2 linked regions of the Phytoactinopolyspora mesophila genome follow. The protein of the gene in region 1 interacts with the protein of each later gene in a pairwise test. Links are inferred from orthologs where the notes say so. Each region holds a gene or a part of one and is shown on either strand. Other genes may lie near its edges.

Region 1 (6,145 bases):
CGCGAGGAGGTCCGCAGGTCGCTGAAGGCCTTGATGGACGTGGGCCGGATCGTATTCGGTGATCCCGAGCGGGTGGACGTGGTCGACGCCGACGCCGAACGAGGCGCGTTCGTGTCGCCGGTGCTGCTTCGCGCCGACGACGCTGGTCGGGCGGAGCCACACCAGGTCGAGGCGTTCGGCCCGGTGTCGACGTTGATGCCCTACACATCGGCGGATGAGGTCGTCGAGCTCGCCGCCCGCGGCGCAGGCAGCCTGGTCGGATCCGTCGTCACCGGAGATACAGACTTCGCGCGGGACGTGGTCCTGGGAGTCGCCCCGTGGCATGGCCGGGTGCTCGTTCTCGATTCGGACAACGCCAAGGAATCCACCGGCCACGGCTCACCGTTGCCGATGCTGGTGCACGGTGGACCAGGCCGGGCCGGCGGCGGCGAGGAACTGGGTGGCATCCGCAGCGTCCTGCACCACATGCAGCGCACGGCCGTGCAGGCATCGCCCAAGGTGCTCGGTGCCGTCACCAACCGGTGGGTCAACGGTGCGCCGCACGCCGACATCGAGACGCACCCGTTCCGCAAGTCTCTGGCCGAGCTGCGCGTCGGCGACACCGTGGTTGGTGGCCCGCGGACGGTGACCCGGGAGGACATCGACCATTTCGCCGAGTTCACCGGCGACAAGTTCTACGCACACACCATCGAGGAAGCCGCGGCGGCGAACCCCTTCTTCGAAGGAATTGTCGCGCACGGATACCTGGTGCTGTCGCTCGCGGCCGGGCTCTTCGTGGACCCGGAGCCGGGCCCGGTGCTGGCCAACTACGGTCTGGAGAATCTCCGATTCCTCACACCGGTGAAACCCGGCGACGAGCTCACCGTGACGCTGACCGCCGCGCAGATCACGCCGCGCGTCGATGCCGACTACGGCGAGGTGCGGTGGAATGCCGACGTCGTCAATGCCGACGGCGAGCTGACCGCCCGCTACGACGTCCTCACCCTGGTGGCGAAGGAGTGGCCGCAATGACCCCCGCAGCCCAAGCGCTGTCCGAACCTGAACTCGAACGACACTTCGAGCAGGTCATCGAGCGCGATCAACGGATCGAGCCGCGCGACTGGATGCCGGACGCATACCGTAAGACACTCGTCCGCCAGGTGGCTCAACACGCGCATTCCGAGATCATCGGGATGCAGCCGGAGGCCAACTGGATCACCCGGGCACCATCGCTGCGGCGTAAAGCGATCCTGCTGGCCAAGGTGCAGGACGAAGCCGGCCACGGTCTCTACCTTTACTCCGCGACCGAGACTTTGGGTGCCGACCGCACCGAGCTGACCGAGAAGCTGATCGACAGCAAGCAGAAGTACTCCTCGATCTTCAATTACCCGACGCTGAACTTCGCCGACGTCGGGGTCATCGGGTGGCTGGTGGACGGTGCAGCCATCTGCAACCAGGTGCCGCTGTGCCGGAGTTCGTTCGGCCCGTACGCGCGCGGCATGGTGCGCATCTGCAAAGAAGAGTCCTTCCACCAGCGGCAGGGCTTCGAGCTGCTGATGACCATGATGCGCGGAACGGATGCGCAGCGGCGCATGGTGCAGGATGCGACCGACCGGTGGTGGTGGCCGTCGTTGATGATGTTCGGCCCGCCGGACCACGATTCCCCGAACACCGCTCAGTCGATGGCGTGGAAGATCAAGCGGCACACCAATGACGAGCTGCGCCAGCGCTTCGTGGACATGACGGTGCCCCAGGCTGAGGCGCTGGGCGTCACGCTGCCGGATCCGGAGATCAGCTGGAACGACGAGCGCGGCCACTACGATTTCGGCGAGATCGACTGGGACGAGTTCAAGCAGGTGATCTCCGGCAACGGCCCCTGCAACGCCGAACGGCTGGCGCACCGTCGTGCGGCGCACGAAGACGGTGCTTGGGTGCGCGAGGCCGCGGCGGCATACGCAGCCAAACAACACACGTGATCATGAGCGGATTCACGTCGCTATAGCGACACGAAACCGCTCATGATCACCGATGAAGGGAGAGGTGAGATGTCGGAGACCGGAGGTACACGCGCCGGCTGGCCGCTGTACGAGGTGTTCGTGCGCAGCAAGCGCGGGCTGAACCACGTGCACGTCGGCTCGCTGCGGTCGGCCGACGCCGAGATGGCTCTGCATCATGCCCGCGATCTGTACACCCGCCGCAACGAGGGTGTGAGCATCTGGGTGGTGAAGTCGTCCGATATCGCCGCGTCGAGCCCGGACGAGAAGGATCCGTTCTTCGCGCCGTCGGCGGACAAGGTCTACCGGCATCCGACGTTCTACGACATTCCCGAGCACGTCCCGCACATGTGAGGCCGGAGATGGGTTTCGACAACGCCTACGAGTCGATCACCGAAGGTGTCGACGACGCCAGGTGGGCATTCGGCACCGGGTTCGAGGACCCGCTGTCCGGTATCGACACGACGCTGCCCGACGGGGTCGATGCGGATGAGCTCGCTACCTACTGCCTGATGCTGGGCGACGACGCGCTGATCATGTCGCATCGGCTCCAGCAATGGTGCACCCGCCTGCCCGAGCTGGAAGAGGAGGTCGCGATCGCCAACATCGCCCTCGACCTGCTCGGCCAGGCCAGGCTGCTGCTGGCCCGCTCGGCCGCGGCGTCCGGTGCTGCCGGCGAGGACCACCTCGCGTTCTTCCGCGACGAGCACGAGTTCCGCAACGTCCGCCTGGCGGAGCTGGAGAACGGCGATTTCGGCGAGCTGATCGCCCGGTTGCTGGTGTTCGCCACCTGGCGGCTGGCCGTGTTCAGCCGGCTCACCGGCTCACCTGATCCGGTGCTGTCGGCGATCGCCGCGAAAGGTGTCAAGGAGCTGAGGTATCACCGCGACTACGTCGCTCAGTGGGCCGTCCGACTGGGCGACGGCACGCCGTACTCGCGGCAGCGGATAGCTGCCGGGCTGGAGACGGTCTGGCCGTACGTCGACGAGCTCTTCACCCACCCTGTTGATCATGGGCAAAAACACCCTTCGGAACCGGCTGGAGAAGTTATCGCCCATGATCAACACGGCGGGGGTGTCGGGGTTGGGATTGATCTGGCGTCGGTGCGTGAGGAGTTCGACGAGGTGCTGGCGCAGGTGTTCCGGGCTGCGACGCTTCAGATTCCCGACGTGTCGCCGTTGCCGGGCGTCGGCGGCCGGGCGGGACGCGACGGCGTCCACACCGAGGCCATGGGATACCTGCTCGCCGAGATGCAAAGCGTCGCCCGAGCCCACCCGGACGGAACCTGGTGATCACCATGGCAGGCAGCGCTACCGGCACCCGGCTCGCCGCTGCGCGGCGGGTGGCCGAAGTCGTCACCGATCCGGAGCTGCCCATGCTCACGCTCGCCGATCTCGGTGTGCTGCGTGATGTGTGTCTCGAGGGCGAGCGCGTCGTCGTGACGATCACACCCACCTACACCGGCTGCCCGGCCATGGACACGATGCGTGATGACCTCGTCTACGTCTTGCGCAAGGCCGGTTACCACGACGTCGAGGTGCGCACCGTCCTGCATCCGCCGTGGAGCACCGACTGGATCAGCGACGAGGGAAAACGAAAACTGGCCGAGCACGGGATCGCGCCTCCGGGCGCAGCTCCTCGAGAGCTCGCCGGGCCGGTGCCGTTGACGCTGGGTCCGACCGTGCGGCGAGTCCGCTGCCCGCGCTGCGACTCCGCCGACACGGAGGAGCTCTCCCGGTTCAGCGCCACGGCGTGCAAGGCGCTGCGCCGCTGCCGCGCGTGCCAGGAGCCGTTCGAACATGTCAAGGAGATCTGAATGGCCACCGCGATCAAGGCTCGACTGCGTGGTGAGTTCCACCCGCTCCGGGTGGCCTCGGTGGACCGGCTGTGCGACGACGCCGTCGCGGTGACCTTCGACGTTCCACCGGAGTTGGCGGAGTTGTATGCGTTCCGGGCCGGTCAGTCGTTGACGCTGCGGCGCCGGATCGACGGCCGGGACGAGCGGCGTTCGTACTCCATCTGCGCGGCGGAGGGGGACCGGCCGCGGATCGGTGTGCGGGAAATCCCGGACGGGTTGTTCTCCAGCTGGCTGGTGCGCGATCTCCGTCCTGGTGACGAGATCGAGGTGGGCACACCCACAGGCGGGTTCACCCCCGACGTCGATACGCCAGGTCACCACGTGCTTCTCGCGGCGGGCTCCGGCATCACCCCGGTGCTGTCGATCGTCGGCAGCGTGCTTCGGCACCCGGACGCCACCGTTACCCTCATCTATGGCAACCGGCGCACCAACACCGTCATGTTCGCCGACGAGCTCGCCGATCTGAAGGACCGCTACCCGGACCGCCTGGAGCTGATTCACGTGCTGTCGCGTGAACCTCGCGAGGCGGACCTGTTCACCGGGCGGCTAGCGCCGGAGAAGGTTCAAACCCTGCTGGACCTGCTCGTCGACGTTCCGCGGGTGGATCACTGGTGGCTGTGCGGGCCGTACGAGATGGTCACCGCCACCGAGGAACTACTCGCGCAGGTGGGGGTGGAGAAGGCACGCATCCACCACGAGCTGTTCTACGTGGACGACGTGCCGCCGCCTGCGCTGCGGCACGAAGAAGCCCCCTTGGAGGGTGAGACGAGCGAGGTGTCCATCATCCTCGACGGCCGTACCACCACAACGACGCTGGACCGCGACACCGCCGTCCTGGACGGTGCCCAACGGGTCCGTCCAGATCTGCCCTTCGCTTGCAAGGGCGGAGTCTGCGGCACGTGTCGCGCCAAGGTGACCGAGGGCGAGGTGGTGATGCGGCGCAACTTCGCACTGGAGGATGCCGAGGTCGAGGACGGATTCGTGCTCACTTGCCAGTCGTTGGTGCGCTCGGAGAAGGTCGTCGTCGACTACGACGCGTAGACCCGCCCCGGTCACCAAGCCCCTCAACCAAATGATCATGTTTGGTGGGTTTTCTCGTCCGTCACCATGACTGCAGGCATGGTGACGCACGAGAAGTCCTGGCAGGGCGCGAGCCATAAGGATGGCTCGGGGACGCAACTCGTGCGCCTTGTGCGCATGTGTGGGAGGCTCAACCAGTGTCCGACCTCACCCTTGCGCACACGGCTGACCTGGCGCCGGCTGACCTGACGACGATCCGCCGGTTGCTCGACGACGCCTTCGACGGCGAGTTCGCCGACGAAGACTGGGACCACGCACTCGGCGGCGTCCACGTGGTGGTCCGGGAGGACGGCGTGATCGTCGCACATGCCTGCGTCGTTCAACGGCGCCTGATCCACCGGGGACTGGCCATCCGCACCGGGTACGTGGAAGCCCTGGCCGTCAATAAGGCCCACCGGCGACGTGGTCATGCCGAGGCCGCCATGACCGCTTCCGAGCGCGTCATCCGAGCTGCATATGACCTCGGCGCGTTGTCCGACGGCACCGGAATCCAGGACTTCTACCAGCGACGAGGCTGGCTCACCTGGAGCGGGCCGACCTGGGTCCTCGCGCCGACCGGCATGGAGCGGACGGCCGACGACGACGGCGGCGTCCTGGTCCTGCCGACCCCTACAAGTCCAGAACTCGACCTCGATGATGCGATCACGTGTGACTGGCGGACGGGCGACGTCTGGTGAGCGGCGTGCCGGCTTCCGGATAACCGGTTCCGGTTCGGCGTCGACCAGCCGGGTAGTAGCTCACGAATTCTGCACGCGGCACGGGTGCCCGAGCATCGACGTATCCGCTACTCGCCCGTAAGGCCGTCAACCGACTCGCGGATGAGATCGGCGTGACCGTTGTGCCTGGCGTACTCCTCGATCATGTGGCAGATGATCCAGCGCAGGCTCGGTGTCTCACCGTTGGACCAGGAGCGCTTGGCCAGCTGATCAAGGCCACCGTTGGCCAGCGCTTCGGTGACGAAGGAGCGGGAACGATCCACCGCGTTGTGCCAGAGCTCATGTAGCTGCTCAGGAGTGTCGGCAACCGCGGAGTTCCAATCCCAGTCCGGGTCGGCTTTCCAATCGACGGTGTCCCATGGCGGGTGGCCCTCGTGACCATGAAGGAACCGGGCGAACCAATGGTCCTCGACGAAGGCCATGTGTTTGAGCATCCCGCCGAGGGTCATCGACGACACTGCGACGCGGGCTTGCAGTCCGGCCGCATCGAGCCCGGAGCACTTCCACGCCAAAGTCTC
Region 2 (4,584 bases), on another replicon or contig:
ATGACGTTAACGAGATGCGTTCATTCCCGGTGATCGACGACGCCACCGCTGAGGTCATCCTCAGCGGCGACACAGTGGCGCCCGAACACTCGTCGTTGGCGGAGGCCGCGCGGGCGATTCGCCGGACCGCGGACCAGCCGGTCCGGCCCAGTGCTGAGCTCGCCCGGCGGATGGCCTCGGGTCAGTTCCACGATGTCGCCGCTGCGCGGTATCCGGCCCGGCGCCGCGGATGGGTGCGCGACATTGTGGCGGCAGCAGGTCCGCGAGCACGCTGGGCCGCCGGCGTGGCAATCGTTTTCACCGGGCTCTCAGGGGCGGTGGCAGCGGGTGCTTTCCCGGATGCCGTGCAGGACCGGGTCCAAACCGTCGTCGAGGCCGTCACGCCGATCAAATTCACCGACGGGGAACACACGGGCGGCGAGATCGCGGAGAACGAGACGGGCGACATCACCGAAGCGCCGGGGAAGAACCCCGCGGGATCACCAGATGGTTCGGGACCAGAGGATCCGGGTGAGCATGGCCGGGAAAATCGGCCGGAGGATCCGGGTGAGCATGGTCGGGAAAATCGGCCGGAGGATCCGGGTGAGCATGGTCGGGAAAATCGGCCGGAGGATCCGGGTGGGCATGGTCGGGAAAATCGGCCGGAGGATCCGGGTGAGCATGGTCGGGAGAACCGGCCGGAGGATCCGGGTGAGCATGGTCGGGAGAACCGGCCGGAGGATCCGGGTGAGCATGGCCGGGAAAATCGGCCGGAGGATCCGGGTGAGCATGGCCGGGAGAACCGGCCAGCTGGTTCGGAGGAGAACGGCCGGCAGAACCAGGGCGGTATCCCGGAGTCACCACCACACAAGACCGACCGTCCTGACCGGGGGAGTTGACCCCGATCAGGACGGCGACCAACGCCCGACGCGCTAACCCCCACCACGCGTCGGGTCATGTTGCGGCCCTGGTTTATCCCCTTGGGCCGGGGCCGCAACCCCTTACCTCCCATCGACCCACCCCACCCTCGTCGGTGATCGACAGTGCGCTGTGGTCGTTGGGCCGCAGCCACACTCCACTGTCGATCACCAATGAGCGACCACAGCGCACTGTCGATCACCGACGAGGGTGGGGGTGATGTGGGGTGGGGGTGATGTGGGGTGGGGGTGATGTGGGGTTGGTTCAGGAGGCGGTCCATCGGTAAAGCTGCTCAGGACGGCCGGTCTGCCCGTAGCGCGGCTCCCGGGAGACCGAGCCCTTCTCGACGAGAAACTCGAGGTATCGCCGGGCCGTGACACGCGCGGTCCCGAGCAGCTCGCCCATTTCGCTGGCCGAGAGGCCGTGTGAGGCTCGGCGGAGTTGCGTTGTCACCGCCTCGAGCGTTTCCGTGCTCATGCCCTTCGGCAACGGCCCGCCGGCGGTGCCCCGGAGGGCGGCTAACGCGCGATCCACATCCTGTTGGGCAGCGGTGCGGCCACCCGACTGGAGGCGCTGCCGGAATTCGGCATAACGTTCCAGCTTGTCGCGGAACGCGGCGAACGTGAACGGCTTGAGCAGGTACTGCACGATGCCGTGTGCGACGGCGGACCGGACGATCTCGATGTCGTGCGCGGACGTCACGGCGATGATGTCCACTGTCCGGCCGTGCGCACGCAGGGTGCGACACACGTCGAGGCCGGTCATGTCCGGCAGATAGAAGTCCAGCAGCACGAGGTCGACGTCGTCCAGGCGGGGGAATCGCAGTGCCTCGGCGCCGCTGTGCGCGATACCCGCGACGGTGAAACCGCGCACGCGCTGGACGTAGCGTGCGTGTGCGTCGGCGATTCGTGGGTCGTCCTCCACCACCAACGTGGCGATCATGGCCCTCGCTCCAGTGTTTGGTCCAGGGCCGGCGGCTCAGGTGCGGCTGCCGGCCGATCGTCGTGGGGACGGGGCAGGCGGACGATGACGGCGGAGCCGCTTTCGTGTTCGACATACGCCTGACCGCCGTATCGGGTGACGATCTGCCGAACGAGCGCCAACCCCAGGCCGCGGCCGGGTGAGACGCGGGTATGGCCGGTGTCCTTGGTCGACCAGCCCCAGGCGAACGCATCGTCGAGATTCGCAGGGTCGAACCCTGGGCCGGAATCGCCAACCCTGATCACCAGTTCGGCCTCGTCGAGCCGCGCGGTCACGGTCACCGCGCGCGGGGGCGGTCCGGTAGCCGCGGCATCCATCGCGTTGTCGACCAGGTTGCCGACGAGTGTGACCAGCTCCCGGGACGGGAGAAACGTATCCGGGACCACAGTGTCGGGAGTGACCGTGAAATCGATGCCGCGCTGATGTGCCTGCGCGGCTTTGCCGAGAAGCAGTGCGGACAGCGCCGGTTCGGTCACCGCGCCGATGAGCTGATCGGCGAGTTGCTGGGTGGACTCGAGTTCGGCCGTGGCGAATTCGACGGCGCGTTCCGGCTCGCCCATTTCGACCATGGTGATGACGGTGTGCAATCGGTTGGCGGCTTCATGGGCCTGAGCCCGGAGCGCGTCGGCGAATCCGCGCGCCGATTCGAGTTCACCCGTCAGCGATTCCAGCTCGGTATGGTCACGCAGCGTGACGACGGCCCCGAGTTCCCGGCCGTCCTTCGAGGTGCGCTGCTGGTTGACGACAAGCACGCGGTCACCGAAGACGTGGAGCTGGTCGCTGACCGGCTCGCCCGCCGTGAGTGTGTCGGCTAACGCGCCGGTGATTCCGAGTTCTCGGACGGTTCGGCCTTCGTGATCGTCGGGTAGGCCAAGCAGGTGGACGGCCTCGTCGTTGGCGAGCACCACCTCGGCATCGGCGTTGAGCACGAGCAGTCCCTCCCGGACCGAGTGCAATACCGCCTCGTGGTGCTCGTACATCCGGGTGATCTCCACGGGTCCTAGTCCCAGCGTCTGCCGGTCGAGCCGGCGGCTGATAGCCAGTGAACCGAGCGCGGCCACGCCGAGTGCGAGCAGCGCAATGCCGATGATGGAGAACAGTCTGGGGCGGAGCTCGTCCCAGATCCTGTCCTGGAGAATCCCGATGGATAGCAGGGCCGCCGGCTCGGCGTCGGCCTCGAGGTAGATCGGAACGACGGCGCGAACGGACGGACCGAGTGTTCCCTGGTAGGTCTCGGTCAAACTCTGTCCGGCCAGCGCGGGCTCCACGGTGCCGAGGAACTGCTCGCCGATTCGGTCCGGGGTCGGGTGCGAGTATCTGGTGCGGTCGGTGCCCATGAACACGATGAAGTCGGTGCCGGTGGCCACCCGGACCGACTCGGCCAGCGGTTGCAGCGAGGCGGCCGGATTGCCGTCGGCGAGAGCCGTGTGCACGTCCGGGAGTTCGGCCAGTGCGTGAGCCAAACTCAGGGCACGACGCTCTGCTTCCGCCTCGCTGTCATGGCGGGCGTTGAGGTAGGCGAGAACCCCTCCGGCGATGACAAGGAGGAGAATCAGCGCCAGTTGGAGGGCGAAGAGCTGTTGCGCCAGGCTCCTCGGGAGCAGGGACCGCGCCCGTCCGGGGACGCGATCCCTGAGCCGCGTGTTCATGCGTTCAAGTGTGGCAGGAAGCGGGCACACGGGGTCCGGCTTCTCGATTCAGAAGCTGATTCCCATCGCCCAAGCGCCCAGCAGCATCACAGCGCCGGTGATCAGCACGACACCGATCAGGTTGAGCCAGAACCCGGCCCGGATCATCTGGCCCATCGTCACCCGGCCGGTTCCGAAGATGATCGCGTTCGGCGGGGTGCCGACCGGAAGCATGAAGCTGCAGGTAGCGGCGATGGCTGCGGGCACCAGCAGAAGGAGCGGGTCGAGGCCCAGTCCGACCGCCACTCCACCCAGGACCGGCAGGAAGGTTGCTGCGGTGGCGGTGTTGCTGGTCAGTTCTGTCAAGAGAAGCACGACGAGGCAGATGGCCGCGATGAGCAAGACCGTGGGCAGCCCACCGAGTTCGCCGACCTTGATGCCGATGTACGTGCTCAGTTCGGTGTCCTGGACTGCTTTGGCCAAACTCAGGCCGCCGCCGAACAGCAGCAGCACGCCCCACGGAATGCCGGCTTGAGCCGTGCGCCAGTCGAGTGTTCCTTCGGCTCGCCGGAACGACGTCGGGATCAAGAACAGAGCGACGGCGGCTGCGATGGCGATACTGGCATCACTCAGGTTGGCCATGAACGGCAACGCCGAGGTCAGCGGTTCGAAGCCGGTGATCTGCTCCCGGAACACCCACAGAGCGGCCGTGCCGACGAAGATGACCAGCACGTTCCACTCGCCGCGTGACATCCGGCCCAGCTTGCTCAGCTCACTCTGGATGACCTGCCGGCCCCCGGCGATCTCGGCAATCTTCGTCGGGTAGAACACCCGGGTGAGCAGGACCCAGGCGATCGCCAGGAAGACGGCCGACAATGGCACGCCGATCTTCATCCAGTCCGCGAAGCTGATCGAGAAGCCGTAGTTCTGTTCCACGAAGCCGGCCATGATCAGATTCGGCGGGCTGCCGATCAACGTCGACGTACCGCCGATGGTGGCGGCATACGCGATCGCGAGGATGAGGCAGACGCCGAAGTTGCGGACGTTCTTTCTCGACTCCTCGCTGCCATCGCCGGTT

The links.
Region 2: the proteins of paaC (region 1) and F7O44_RS00450 interact in binary tests that used the Escherichia coli proteins (3 or more experiments, as listed by UniProt). The link is inferred for Phytoactinopolyspora mesophila from one-to-one orthologs.

Annotation. Positions count from the first base shown.
Region 1 is NZ_WLZY01000013.1:119,776-125,920, reverse strand. Bases 1,324-4,300 are described here. They hold paaC (1,2-phenylacetyl-CoA epoxidase subunit PaaC), read left to right. Parts: upstream 1,324-2,335; coding sequence 2,336-3,265; downstream 3,266-4,300. Other genes in these bases: paaE (1,2-phenylacetyl-CoA epoxidase subunit PaaE), read left to right, coding at 3,790-4,300; paaD (1,2-phenylacetyl-CoA epoxidase subunit PaaD), read left to right, coding at 3,271-3,789; paaB (1,2-phenylacetyl-CoA epoxidase subunit PaaB), read left to right, coding at 2,025-2,327; paaA (1,2-phenylacetyl-CoA epoxidase subunit PaaA), read left to right, coding at 1,324-1,955. In the rest of the region: phenylacetic acid degradation bifunctional protein PaaZ, read left to right, coding at 1-1,011; more of paaA, read left to right, coding at 1,008-1,323; more of paaE, read left to right, coding at 4,301-4,872; F7O44_RS26700 (GNAT family N-acetyltransferase), read left to right, coding at 5,049-5,588; F7O44_RS31375 (DinB family protein), read right to left, coding at 5,696-6,145. UniProt on the Escherichia coli protein: Component of 1,2-phenylacetyl-CoA epoxidase multicomponent enzyme system which catalyzes the reduction of phenylacetyl-CoA (PA-CoA) to form 1,2-epoxyphenylacetyl-CoA. The subunit C may be essential for structural integrity of the alpha subunit.
Region 2 is NZ_WLZY01000001.1:109,361-113,944, forward strand. Bases 1-3,000 are described here. They hold F7O44_RS00450 (response regulator), read right to left. Parts: upstream 1,840-3,000; coding sequence 1,162-1,839; downstream 1-1,161. Other genes in these bases: F7O44_RS00445 (hypothetical protein), read left to right, coding at 1-878; F7O44_RS00455 (sensor histidine kinase), read right to left, coding at 1,836-3,000. Outside these bases: more of F7O44_RS00455, read right to left, coding at 3,001-3,527; F7O44_RS00460 (SLC13 family permease), read right to left, coding at 3,576-4,584. UniProt on the Escherichia coli protein: Member of the two-component regulatory system DpiA/DpiB, which is essential for expression of citrate-specific fermentation genes and genes involved in plasmid inheritance.